Regions from separate parts of the Aeromicrobium sp. UC242_57 genome, predicted to be linked through region 1. Evidence: riboswitches for the same ligand, from Rfam matches in the RefSeq annotation. Region 1 holds a riboswitch; each other region holds the start of a gene.
What was found. A riboswitch is a leader RNA that binds a small molecule or an ion and turns the genes downstream of it on or off. The one in region 1 is predicted to bind cobalamin.
Positions count from the first base shown of each region.

Region 2: another riboswitch for cobalamin. It lies ahead of ACHMWU_RS10325 (hypothetical protein); the one in region 1 lies ahead of ACHMWU_RS03470 (hypothetical protein).
Region 3: another riboswitch for cobalamin. It lies ahead of ACHMWU_RS30075 (prenyltransferase/squalene oxidase repeat-containing protein); the one in region 1 lies ahead of ACHMWU_RS03470 (hypothetical protein).

Region 1 is NZ_JBIOAM010000001.1:512,414-516,678, reverse strand. Features, by position in the region: gene ACHMWU_RS03480 (hypothetical protein) at 1-1,411, opposite strand, end outside; gene ACHMWU_RS03475 (DUF4430 domain-containing protein) at 1,372-1,731, opposite strand; gene ACHMWU_RS03470 (hypothetical protein) at 1,667-2,170, opposite strand; cobalamin riboswitch at 2,320-2,465, opposite strand; gene ACHMWU_RS03465 (DUF1707 domain-containing protein) at 2,518-3,051, opposite strand; partial or broken gene priA (bifunctional 1-(5-phosphoribosyl)-5-((5-phosphoribosylamino)methylideneamino)imidazole-4-carboxamide isomerase/phosphoribosylanthranilate isomerase PriA) at 3,056-3,782, opposite strand; gene ACHMWU_RS03455 (alpha/beta fold hydrolase) at 3,826-4,265, shown strand, end outside.
Region 2 is NZ_JBIOAM010000003.1:163,165-167,429, forward strand. Features, by position in the region: partial or broken gene ACHMWU_RS10310 (iron chelate uptake ABC transporter family permease subunit) at 1-410, opposite strand, end outside; gene ACHMWU_RS10315 (ABC transporter substrate-binding protein) at 431-748, opposite strand; gene ACHMWU_RS10320 (ABC transporter substrate-binding protein) at 660-1,493, opposite strand; cobalamin riboswitch at 1,549-1,735, opposite strand; cobalamin riboswitch at 1,768-1,961, shown strand; gene ACHMWU_RS10325 (hypothetical protein) at 2,005-2,226, shown strand; gene ACHMWU_RS10330 (ABC transporter substrate-binding protein) at 2,428-2,952, shown strand; gene ACHMWU_RS10335 (class I SAM-dependent methyltransferase) at 2,980-3,735, shown strand; gene ACHMWU_RS10340 (hypothetical protein) at 3,742-4,265, opposite strand, start outside.
Region 3 is NZ_JBIOAM010000005.1:1,351,882-1,356,146, reverse strand. Features, by position in the region: gene ACHMWU_RS30085 (hypothetical protein) at 1-121, opposite strand, end outside; gene ACHMWU_RS30080 (hypothetical protein) at 121-639, opposite strand; gene ACHMWU_RS30075 (prenyltransferase/squalene oxidase repeat-containing protein) at 689-1,768, opposite strand; cobalamin riboswitch at 1,832-1,969, opposite strand; gene ACHMWU_RS30070 (hypothetical protein) at 2,320-2,472, shown strand; gene ACHMWU_RS30065 (acyl-CoA dehydrogenase family protein) at 2,469-3,368, shown strand; gene ACHMWU_RS30060 (hypothetical protein) at 3,441-3,857, shown strand; gene ACHMWU_RS30055 (acyl-CoA dehydrogenase) at 3,752-3,973, shown strand; gene ACHMWU_RS30050 (hypothetical protein) at 4,051-4,265, shown strand, end outside.

The DNA of each region.
Region 1 (4,265 bases):
GCGTGCCGTTGTCGTTGGCCGCCAGGTAGTGCAGCGGGCCGTACGTGATCTTGACGACGCTGACGCCAGGGCTCTCGGCCTTGATACGCAGCTGACGACGGCCGTCCTGACCGATACGTCGGGTCGTGACGCTGTCGCCTGCCACCTCGAACGTGTACTCGGGCTCGATGAAGAGGTTGTTGATCTGATCGAGCTGGGCCTGCTGGGTCCGGATCGTGTCGAGATCGAAACGCTCGCCGACGTCCAGGTTGAGCACCCCGGTGTCGTCCAGATTGGTGTAGAGACCTCGGTTGTCCCCTGCGCCCAGGCCCGGGATCAACGAGGCAGACTCCTGGCGCCCGGCCAACGGGGTGAGATCCAGTGTGTACTGGGCGCCCGCCGTCGCCGCAGCGACCGTGAAGATCTTGGCGACCTTGTCGGTCTGGCCCGGAATCACGGCCGAGGCGATGTGCTGGGTCGTGTACGCGATTGTCGTGGTCGGGACATAGACGTCGTAGTCGTTGTTCGACAGCGCGTCGACCTTCGCCAGGGGGTGCACCGTGTGCTCCGCGAAGTGCTGGGCTGTGCCGTTCTTCCACGACAGTGTGACGTCGGCCCCGTGCGTGACCTTCAGCGAGAGACCGAGGTCGGCGACACCGATCCGGCTGATCGCCGTCTGCAGAGCCAGCCGTGCACCGTAGACCGCCGCAGCGGACGCATCTGCGTCATCATGGACCGTGGTGGCCTTGGTGATCGCGTCCTGCAGCAGGGTCCAACGGAACTCGGCCGCCGCAGCGCCATGGCCGATCGCCTTGGCCTCGTCGGTGACGGTCTCCAGCTCGCCCAGATCCGCGGCGCTGGCCTTTTCGGTGACGCTGGCGAAGTACTGCGAGAACGAGGCTTTGTCGTAGTCGCCCCGGTCTTGGTTCGGAACGACAGCCTTGACGACACGATTGGCCGAGTCGGCATTGTTCGAACCGTTGAACGTCGAGGCGTTGAGCGATGGCTTCGTGGTGTGCAGGAACGTGATGCGCTCGAGCGTCGTGATGCCGTTGAACGTCGTGGGGGAGCCGAAGGTGTACGTCTCGGCAGCGACCACGACGTTGCGAAGCGAGACATTGCCCTGGAACGGATTCGCCACGGTGTAGTTCGCGACGGGAGGCAGGCTGACATCGGTCAGCGCAGTCATGCCGTTGAGGGCGTAGGTCGTCGCGTCCACCGCACCCGACAGGTCGAGCTCTTCGATCGATGTCCCCGCGTACGACGCGTTGCGCAGATCCGCATAGTCCTGAGCGTTCAACGTCCCGGTGATGCTGAGCTTCTTGACGACGCTGTAGTCGTAGTCGCCCACGGTCTGACCGAAGTCGCTCACCAGCTTCTCGCGCAGCTTGGTCAGGGCTGACCCTGCGCAGTCGTCGTGAGGCGAACCCACGCAGACGTCGGCTCTGCGGTGTTCAGCGCTGTGAGCGCAGCGGTGACCTGCTGCTGGGTCGCAGCAGGATTGACGGCGGTCGTCCTGGCCGTTGCAAGTTCTGCGTCAGTTGCCGTAGCGGTCTTGCCCTTGCCGATGCCCCTGATCAGATCGGTCTTGTCGACCTGGGAGAAGTAGGACTCACTCTCCCAGCAAGAATCTGCCAGGCCGAGGTCGCAGCCATAGCCGTACAGGGTGAACTGCCACCGCATGACGTCACCATCGTGCAGAGTCAGTGCACCCGCACCGACCTGGGCCGTCACGTTGTTGACCGTGTACATCCAGCCCGACATCGAGTTGTAGTCGGGCGTGCCGAGGTACGCGTCTCCGTCGGTGCCGGTCAGCCGATCCCGGCTGACTCGTGATGTACGACGGAACGTTCGCGGTTCCCTTGTCGAAGCCCTTGACGCCCGACAGGTACCAGCCGGCGCTGCTGGTCTCTCCAGCGTCCAACGCGGTGAACTGGTGCGATGTCTCGTCCAGGACGCTCTCGGTGACGGCCGCGGCCGTCGAGCCCTCCGGGACCGTCACCTTGACCGGCTCGACGTAGTAGCCCTGTCCGATGTTGTAGCCCTCGAAGGTCACGTAGACCGATATGTCGCTTGCTGCCTGGGCGGCCGGAGCCAGCCCCAGCACGAGGGCAAGTGTGGTGAACGCGCTGATCAGCGCTGCTCCCACTCGGCTGCGACGCCGTCTTTCGATGATGGACCGGGATCCCATGAATTCTCTCCTTGCTCGGACCCCGCAGAGGTAAGGCATGGCAGAGAAAACGTCCCGATCGACGCAAAACTCCGCGTCAGAGAATCTGGCGCGGAGCTGTGATCGAATCGCAGAACGATTCGGCCATGTCCCGCTTTCCGCGGCAGGACTTGGCCAGACACCCTCGTGACAGGTACTCCGACTCGTGGCGCGATCGCTCACGCCACACACGGTTGCGGGACAGCGCCGGATTCTCACCGACTTCCCCCAGCACGAGTGCAACTGGTTACAGCAAGTCACGATCTCCGTGACTCAAGAACGGACCTTAACGCATTCGCGCGTAGTCAGGTCTCAATGTGACCGACGTCCTATTCCAGCCCGCGCCGACGACGACGCTTGGCGGCGATCTTGTCCTCGATCGCCTCGATCCGCGACTCGCGGTTCAGCTGCATCGAGAAGTAGCCGATCCCGACCCCGAGGCTGGGGAAGATCGGCCAGAAGAACAACAGCCCGCCGCTCGCGATGCTCGTGGCACCCCAGATCGCCACGCACAGCCCGGACACGAAGATCCACCCGTTGCGGGCGTCGCGCAAATCGCGCTGGTACTGGGTCACGGCCTGGACCTGCAGGCTGGAGCGGTTGGCCGCCTGCCTCACGACCGGGGCAGGGGTCGCCACGACCAGGTCGGTCAGCAACGCTGCAAGCCCGCCCACGAGGCGGGTGCCCAGGACTTCGGCACTCCGGGCCTCGAACTCGTCGCGGGTCAGCCTGCCGTCGGCATAGGCGTCGCGCAGCACCGTGACAGCATGATCGCGGTCGGCATCGGTCGCCCTGAGCAGCGCAGCGTCCGGCTCGCGAGGATCGGCCGAGAAGCCCGACCAGATCTCCGCGCCCGACGCCATGGGTTCAGACCTCGCGTACCGCGGCGAGGGCTTCGGGCAGGGTGAACGCACCGGCGTACAACGCCTTGCCGATGATGGATCCTTCGACGCCGAGGTCGGCAAGCGTCGCGATGTCACGCAGGTCCTGAAGACTCGACACGCCGCCCGAGGCGACGACGGGCTTGTCGGTCACGGCGCACACCTGACGGAGCAGGTCGAGGTTGGGCCCGGTCAGCGTGCCGTCCTTGGTCACGTCGGTGACGACGTAGCGGGCGCAGCCGTCGCGATCCAGGCGCGCCAGGGTCTCGAACAGGTCACCGCCGTCCTCGGTCCAGCCACGGGCGGCCAGCGTCGTGCCGCGGACGTCGAGGCCGACCGCGATCTGGTCGCCGTACTGGCCGACGACCTTGGCGCACCAGTCGGGGTTCTCGATCGCCGCGGTGCCGAGGTTGACGCGGGTGCAGCCGGTCGCCAGAGCAGCTTCCGAGCGAAGCATCGTCGCGGATACCACCAGAGAGTTCGACCTTGACGTCGAGCCGGCCGATGACGTCGGCCAGCAGCTCGCGGTTGGAGCCCTTGCCGAACGCTGCGTCGAGATCGACCAGGTGGATCCACTCGGCACCATCGGTCTGCCACTGCAGCGCAGCATCGAGCGGGGATCCGTAGGACGTCTCGCTGCCGAGCGCTCCTTGGACGAGGCGCACGGCCTGTCCATCGGCGACATCGACAGCGGGCAGGAGTTCAAGAGTCACGACGTGATGTTATCTGTCGGCGGCTGCACCTACCGTGGCCGGTATGAAACTCATCCTCGTTCCCGGCTTCTGGCTCGGCGACTGGTCCTGGCAGCAGGTGACGCCTGCGCTCGTGGCTGCTGGTCACGACGTCACATCCGTCACGCTGCCAGGGCTCGAGTCGGTCGAGTCCGACCGGTCCGGCATCGGGCTCGCCCAGCACGTCGCGGCGGTGACCGCGCTGATCGACGACGCCGACGACGAGGTGGTCCTGGTGGGCCACAGCGGAGGCGGCACCGTGATCCACGCCGCAGTCGACCAACGTCCTGGCCGGGTCAGCCGCGCGATCTACGTCGACAGTGCGCCGCTCCCCCACGGCATGGCGACCAATCCCGACCTACCGGTCGACGGACCCGACCTGCCCCTGCCGCCATGGGACGTCTTCCGCGGCGACGGCTCGCGCGACCTCGACGGCTTCGACCAAGCCCAGCTCGATGACTTCCG
Region 2 (4,265 bases), on a different contig from region 1:
GAGAACGCGACGACCGCGCCGAGGAATGCCCCGGTCGACAGCGTGATGATGCCGCCGCCGACGCCCAGGATCACGACGAGCACGGCCCCAGTCGACGCGCCCGACGAGATGCCGAGGACGAACGGGTCGGCGAGCGGATTGCGCAGCAGCGACTGCATGATCGCGCCACAGATCGCGAGCCCAGCGCCGCAGACAGCCGCCAGCAGGGTGCGTGGCAGGCGCAGCTCCCAGACGATGCCGTCGCGGATGCGCGAGACCCCTGCGTCGCCCCAGCCGAGGTGCTGGCCGACCACGGCGAACACCTCGCCGACCGAGAGGTCGGCCGGCCCGATCGTGATGGCGACGGCGATCGACAGCGCCAGTGCCGCCAGGCCCCCGGCCCAGAGCGCCCCGCGGGCGCCCCGGACCACAGGCGTTCGGTCGGTCTGGTTCAACGCGTGAGCCCGAGCTCGACCAGTGCCTCCGAGAGCTTCTCGGCACCGTCGACAGTACGAATCGACGGGTTCATGTCGGCACCGTTCATGATGACGTAGCGCTTGTTGCGCACGGCCGTCAGGCGCTGGGTGACCGGGTTGGACTCGAGGAACTTGATCTTGTCCTCCAGCTTGTCTCCGGTCTGCGACTTGCGGCGCAGGTCGCCGAGCACGATGACGGTCGGGTCACGGTCGAGGACGCTCTCCCAGCTGACCTGGGGCCACTCGGTCTGCGTGTCGTCGAAGGTGTTCTCGACGCCGATCGTGCGTGAGATGACGCCAGGTCAGCCGTTGGCGCCAGCCATGTAGGGCAGCTCGGTGTTGGCGAACCAGTAGGCGACGGACACGTCGCTCTTCGGGGCGTTCTCGGCGGCCTTGGTCATGCGCGCCTTCAGCTCGGCGACGAGCTTCTCGCCACGGGACGGGACGTCGAAGATCTGGGCGAAGCTCGGTGATCTCCTGGTAGATGACGTCCATCTCGAGCGGATGGTCGCGCGGGCCGTCACCGCTCTCGTCGGTGCGTCCGTCGCAGTGCGACGGGGCGACGTACGTGGGCACGCCCAGCTTGGCGTACTGCGCTCGGCGGTCGGGATCCTCGTCGTTGAGGGAGCCGCCGAACGACGCGGTCACGATGTCGGGCTCCTCCTGCAGCACCCGCTCGTACGAGACGGCGTTGTCACCCAGGCGGGGAACTGTGGCATTGGCTTTCGCCAGGTTGGGCCGGATCTCGTCGGTCCAGGTCGAGGTGCCGACCATGCGGTCACCCAGGCCGAGCGAGAGCAGGATCTCGGTCGAGCCCTGGTTGACCGAGACCGCGCGCTGCGGGGCCGCCTCGATCGTCACGTCGGTGCCGCAGTTGTTCTTGATCGTGAGCGGGTAGGTCGTGCTGCCTTCGCCCGCTCCCCGGGTCGTGGCGTCGCGGGCGGGGGAGTCGCTGGTTCCGCAGGCAGTGAGGGCGGAGGTGGCCAGCCCGGCGCAGAGCACCCAGGCGGCAGTACGTGTGAAGGAAGGGGAAGGCACGTGAATCCTGTGATCTGAGGCTCTTGCGCGGAGCCTGACGAATGATCCGGCCGACTCGAGTCGGCCGCAAACCAGCAGGTCTTCGGGACTCGGGTTCGACCCGGGATGGTGGCGCCTTCCCAGATCTTGCGATCCAGTGGCGATGCCACCTCCGTCACCCTCACCGCTGCGCGTCAGCTCCCGGATTCACACCGGATTCCCTGACCCAACGAATGGGTACGACTGGTTCTCACGCAGCGTAGCAAGGGCTCGTCTCGGGTCGCTTGGAGGCTGCTGAGATTGCCGATGCCTTGGTGTTCGGGAAGTCGGTGCGAATCCGACACGGCCCTCGCCACTGTGAACGCTGAGATGTACTGCCCCTGTCGTACGTGAAGACGTACGAGGTCACTGGACTGCGATGTCTGGGAAGACCGGTGGTGCGTCGTCGACGCGTGAGTCAGGAGACCGGTCAAGGCGCCACATGTATCCACGAGGGTTTGGAGTGAGAATGCGCAGACGACCCCTGCCTGTCATGACCATCACGGCGGCCGCCATGGCGCTGCTGCTCGGCGCGTGCGGTGCGAGCGACGACCCGGCACCTGCCGGTGACCCCTCGCCGGCGATCGTCGTCGAGAACTGTGGCCGCGAGGTCACGATCGACACGCCGATCGAGCGTGCCGTCGCCATCAACCAGCCGGCAGTCGAGCGTTGCTCAGCCTCGGCCTGGACCAGCGCATCGCCGGAGTCGGCATGAACGACAAGGTGCTGCCCAGCTGGCCGACGCGGCGAAGGGCGTCAAGAAGTTCGGCAAGGAGTTCCCCGCCTTCGAGCGGGTCCTGGACGAGGACCCCGACTTCATCTACACGACGTTCAACTACACGTTCACGCCGGAGGGCATCGCCGAACGCGACACGTTCGAGAAGCTCGGAGTCAGGACCTACCAGTCGCCGAGCGAGTGCACAGGTCAGGAAGCGACGCAGACCGATGCGCTGACCCTCGACGACATGTACGGCGAGATCAGCGACATCGCCACCCTCTTCGACGTCACGGATCGGGCGACCAGCTCGTCAAAGATCTCAAGGAGCGCGCCGCAGCAGCGACGGTCGACCTCGACGCCGACGACGTGACTCTCGCCTGGCGGTACGCCGCCACCAAGACGCCGTACATCGCCGGCTGCTGTGGCGCCCCCGGCATCATGACCCGTGGGGTCGGAGCCACCAACGCCTTCGAGGACAGCTCGCAGCTGTGGCCCGAGATCAGCTGGGAGAGCATCCTCGACCGCGATCCGACGGTCCTGGTGCTGGCCGACCTGGGGCGCGGTGGCGACGGCGACAGCGCGGCCGACAAGATCAAGTTCCTGGAGTCCGATCCGGTTGCCAGCAAGCTGACTGCCGTCAGGAACAAGCGGTACATCATCCTCGAGGGCACCACGATGGATCCGTCAATCCGCAATGTCGAGGGCATCGAGAAAGCTCGCTGAGGGACTGCGCGAGCTGAAGGTCGTCCAGTGAGCCTCGCCGGACTCATCGACCGCTGGGACAGCCAGCAGGCCGCCTACATCGCTGACCGGGAGAAGCGGTTCGACGCGATGCTCGACGTGCTCGGGCTCGACAATGACGGTGACTTCACGGTCGTCGACCTGGCGTGTGGTCCTGGCTCGTTGTCCACCCGCGTACTCGACCGTTTCGACCGCGCCCGCGTCGTCGGCATCGACTTCGACCCCATGCTGCTGCACGTGGCACGCAGCCAGGTCGACGCGTACGAGGGTCGGCTCAGCATCGTCGATGCCGACCTGACCGATCCGTCGTGGCCCGATCGTCTGGGCGACGTGGTCGCCGGGGCGCCGCAGGCCTTCGTCTCGTCGACCGCACTGCACTGGCTGACCCCGGCTCAGCTGCTCGACGTCTATGCGACCTCGTACGGGCTGCTGGCCCCCGGTGGCACGTTGTTGAACGGCGACCACCTGCGATTCGACGGTAGGACGCCGCGGGTCAAGGTGTGGGCTCAGGCCCACGACGAGCAGACCCAGGCACGTGCGTTCGCTGAGGGTGCTCCGCCGTGGGACGAGTGGTGGACCGAGCTGGCCGCGCTACCGCACCTGGCCGAGCTGCAGGCCGAACGAGATCGGCGGTTTGCCGGACGCGACAGCATGCCGCCGACCGCCGTCGACCTGCACCTCGCCGCGCTCGCGCAGGCCGGTTTCGGCGAGGTCGGCACCGTCTGGCAGCTGTCCGACGACTACGTGGTGTACGGCGCGAAGTAGCGCGGTTCAGGACTCTCGCGGCCACCAGGGCGGCATCTGGTCCCTGACATGGTCGGCCCAGGCCGCAGGGTCGTCACCGTCCGACAGCGTCCACGCCTTGACCGACTCGCTGAGACCTGCCGCGGCGAACGGGATCGCCACCGGGTCGAAGGCATCGTGAGCGACGCCGTGGCGACGCCACACGGTGAGCGCGATCTTCAGCCTCCTGGTGAAGTTGGCCTCGAGGGAGCGCCACAGGTGCGACGACGTGCTGGACTCGAAGGCTGCGCGAAACAGTGCCCGGTCTCGGGTGATGATCCAGAAGGCCTCCACCAAGGTCTTCTGGAAGGATGCCGCAAGCTCGGTGATCGACATCTCGTCGGTCTCGGGCAGTCCGAGGGGGGCGTCGATCTCCTCGATCAGCATCGTGGTGAGGAGCTTCTCCCACGCTGGCGTAGTGGGTGTAGAACGTGGTTCGCGGTACTTCGGCGACCCGGCAGAGCTCGCTGACCGACACGTCATCGACGCCGCGGTGCTGAGAGACTCCCGCA
Region 3 (4,265 bases), on a different contig from region 1:
CCACGACCGTGACCCCGACGCCCTTGGCGCATGCTGCGGCCGTTGCCGGACCTGTCGCAAGCGCGACACCCGCCGCGCTGCCCAGGAGCAGCGCGGCGAGCAAGGACGTCAGGCGGCGCATCAGCTGACCTTGAAGCCTTCGAACCGGTGCGGTTCTTGAATGCTCCGACGACCTTGACGGTCTTCTTGCCGGCCTTCTTGCCCACGCTGAACGTGTAGTTGTACTTGCCGCTGGAGTTGGCCTTGGCAGTCTTGACGAGCTTGCCGGACACGTAGACCTTGATGGTCTCGCCCGAGGCCAGACCGGAAGCCTTCGCGGTCTGCTTCTTGTTCTTCTTGACCTTGCTGCTGAGGCTGATCGAGAAGCTTCTTGGCCGCGAGGATCTTGACCGAAGTCGTGCCGACGCGGTTCGTCCGCGAGCCCTTGATCGAGACGGCGCGCGTGGCCGAGCTGCCGCCTGTCTTGACCTTGGCCGAGGCGACGCCTGCTGCAGTCGCGGTGCCGGTGACCGTCGTTCCGCCGGCGACGGACGCCGTGAACTTCTCGCCGGCTGCGAGGCCCGTCGCCGACACCGAGATCGTGCTGCCGCTGGCCAGGTAGCCGCTGGGGGCCTTCGCCGTGAAGCTCTTGGCCGGCAACTGGGCGTTGACGCCGATGGCGGCCTGCGCCGAGGCACGGATCCACTGGTCACGCTGGTTGACCGGGATGCCAGTCGTCTTGCCGGCGGCGAGTGCATCCTGGTCGAAGGCGATAGCGCCGAGCTCGTTGGCGAGCGCCGTGTCCTCGGCGATCGCGTCGGTGACCTGGTGCGAGACGATCCACGACGCGGCGCTGCCGGCCGCGCCGGTCTGCACCGACGGCCTTCAACGTCACAGCGGCCAGGCCTGTGGTGTTGGTGTTCGCGTTGTCATCGTTGACGAAGGAGCCATTCGCAGCCTGCTGCTTGAGCAGCCAGCTGACGGCGGCGTCGATGTCGTCCTGCAGGTTGGCGACACCAGCGTCCTTGGCCGACAGGAGTGCCTGGATGCCGAACGCGGTGGCGTCGATCGTGATCTGGTCGTCGTCGGCCGTGGTGGTGTCGCCGCACTCACGGTCGACGGGCAGGACGGTCTCGTCCTCCCACGGTTCCGTGGTGGTCGGGTCGTCTGCGACCGCTACCGCGAACATGTTGGTGCGGAACGCGCCGGTGGCGCACTGCTGCTTGAGCAGGTAGTCAGTCGCCGACGTGAGCTTCGCGGTGCTGGTCGGGCTCGTGGCGAGCGCGCGGACGACCCACGCCTGACCGATCGAGTTGGAGTAGTCGGCGAACCCAGAATCGACGGCGCGACCGGCTTCGTCACCGCTGGCCACGACGCGGGACTCGACCGTGGCGATGAGGTTCTGGCCACCGAACGCGGTCGCGTCGGCGTCATCGCTCGAAGCCTCGACTGCCGTTGCGAGCTGCCCGCAGCACCGGCGGATCCGCCGCCGACGTACGCCGATGGGTTTGCCTCGAACGCGGAGATGATCTTCGCCTGATCGGCGGCCCGCGTGTCGAGGTCGTTCAACGCGAAGAACACGTCGAGGGACAGGCCGTAGTGGTTGAAGCTGTACTGCTCGTTGTAGACGATGCCGTTGGTCAGCTGATCGCTCAGCCAGCGGGCTGCGGAGTAGCCGTACGAGTTGGGGGCGGCCTGCGCCGAGGGCGCTGCGACGACCATGCCAGCGGCGAGCGCCGGGGCGATGGCGGCCGCGCCGAGGCGGCGGAAGGCTGGTGCGGTTGAGCATGTGGGTCCTTCCCGCTGTTGAACGGGAGAGGCGGAAGCCCGTCACGTGTGTTCCTCGACAGCGTGGATCGGTCATGCCCACAGCAGGTGCTCCGGCTCGCCACCTGAGGTGGCCTGCGGTTGCGGGTCAGCGCCGGAGTTTGACCGGCTTTCCCTGACATGCGGGCGGTTTTCGAGTTGTGCCAAACGGCTTCAGCAATCTAACACCCGGAACCCGCGACCGAAGAATCTGGTTCTGTCCGCGATTCAGCGGACAGAACCAGATTTCTCCCGTCGCCGAGCGGAGCGTGGACCAGTACCGTCGTAGCCATGACGCTCAGTGACGAACTCCGCATCGCTCTCGACGGCAAGTGGCGCCACGTGCGGGAGCAGTCCGCAAGGATCTCGCCGCGATCGACCTGGCCTACGACCACGACCTGACCCTCGCCGAGGCACGCGAACGGGTGCTCGGGCAGATGAAGAAGCTCGTGCCGACCGGTATCCCCGCCGCAGGATTCAAGGTGGCGAGCGGCGGCACCGGGCGATCCGGGCGGCGCGGTCACCGGGATCGAGATGCTGGCCCAGTTCGACCTGTCGCTGATGGTCAAGGCCGGCGTGCAGTGGGGGCTGTTCGGCGGAGCGATCGAGAACCTCGGCACCGAGCGTCACCACCACAAGTACATCCCCGACCTGATCAACCTCGACCTGCTGGGCTGCTCGCGATGACCGAGACGGGGCACGGCAGCGACGTCCAGAGCCTCGAGACGACCGCGACGTACGACCCGGCGACGCAGGAGTTCGTGATCCACTCCCCCACGCCGTCGGCGCGCAAGGACTACATCGGCGGCGCTGCGCTGCACGCCGAGGTCGCGACGGTCTTCGCCAGCCGTCACGAACGACGAGAGCCACGGCGTGCACTGCTTCGTCGTGCCGCTGCGCGACAAGCCGGCAACGACCTGCCGGGTGTCACGACCTCGGACGACGGTCACAAGGGCGGGCTCGGCGCGGTCGACAACGGCCGCATCATGTTCGACCAGGTGCGTATCCCGCGCGAGAACCTGCTCAACAAGTACGGCGACGTCGACGAGGACGGGACCTATTCGTCGCCCATCGACAACGTCAACCGGCGATTCTTCACGATGCTCGGGACGTTGATCCGTGGTCGGGTCAGTGTCGGCGGCTCGGCTAGCGCAGCGACCGAGGTCGCGCTCAGCATCGCCGGACGCTACGCGCTCAAGCGCCGCCAGTTCAGCGAGGGTCCCGGCCAGGAAGTCCTGCTGATGGACTACCGCATGCACCAGCGGCGGCTCCTCCCACTGATCGCCCGCTCGTACGCCTACCGGTTCGCCCAGAACCAGCTCGTCGCCCGCATGGACCGCCTCCAGAGCACCGACACTCCCGATCCGCAGGAGTCCCGTGAGCTCGAAGGTCGCGCCGCTGGCCTGAAGGCAGCCCAGACCTGGCACGCGACCCGCGCGATCCAGGAGGCCCGCGAAGCCTGCGGCGGAGCCGGCTACCTCGCCGAGAACCGTCTGACGACGCTCAAGGGCGACACTGACGTCTTCACGACCTTCGAGGGCGACAACCACGTCCTGTTCCAGCCGTCGCCAAGGAGCTGCTGACGTCGTACGCCCAGGAGGTCGGCGGGCTCGACCCCGTCGGCTTCGTCCGTTTTGCTGCCAGCACCGTCGCCGATGTCGTCAAGGAGCGCACCGCCGCATCCCAGCCATCCAGCGCTTGATCGACGCACGATCCGGCGACGACGACCACGACCTGCTCGACCGGGGCACCAGCTCAACTTGTTCGAGGACCGCGAGCAGCACGTCATCGAGACCGCCGCTCGCCGACTTCGCCGGGCAGACAAGGACGAACCGGCCGAGGCCTTCGCGGTGTTCAACGCCGCCCAGGATCACGTCATCCGGTGCGGACGGGTCCATATCGACCGTGTCGTCCTCGAGGCCTTCACAGCCGGGATCGCGCGGTGCGACGACCCTGACGCCCAGAGCTGCTGCGTGACGTCTGCTCGCTGTACGCGCTGTCGATCATCGAGGAAGACCTCGCCTGGTTCATGGGCCACAACCGGTTGTCCGACCAGCGGGCCAAGACCGTGACGTCGCTGATCAACGACCTCCTCGACAAGCTTCGTCCGCACACCCTGACCCTGATCGAGGGCTTCGGAGTACCTGAAGAGACCCTCGGTGCCGCTATGCTCCGCGACCTAGATTGAGACGGTCTGTCGGCCCAGGCTGAGTATCTGCTTAAATGAAGCCCTATTTCTCATCTCAATCCGGGGGGAACCACCGCATGAAAAACCTTTTGCGTTTCGCGGCCATCACCGTCGCGTCGACTGCACTCATCGCGGGCGGCACCACAGCCGCCACGGCTGCGCCGGGCGACACGGCCGCCATCACGACCTTCAAGCTCAAGCAGGGCGCCACGTACTACAAGACCTCCAACTTCATCTCCGGAACCGTCGTGGCTTCCGCGCCTGGATCGTCCTCGTTCTACGGCGTGAAGGC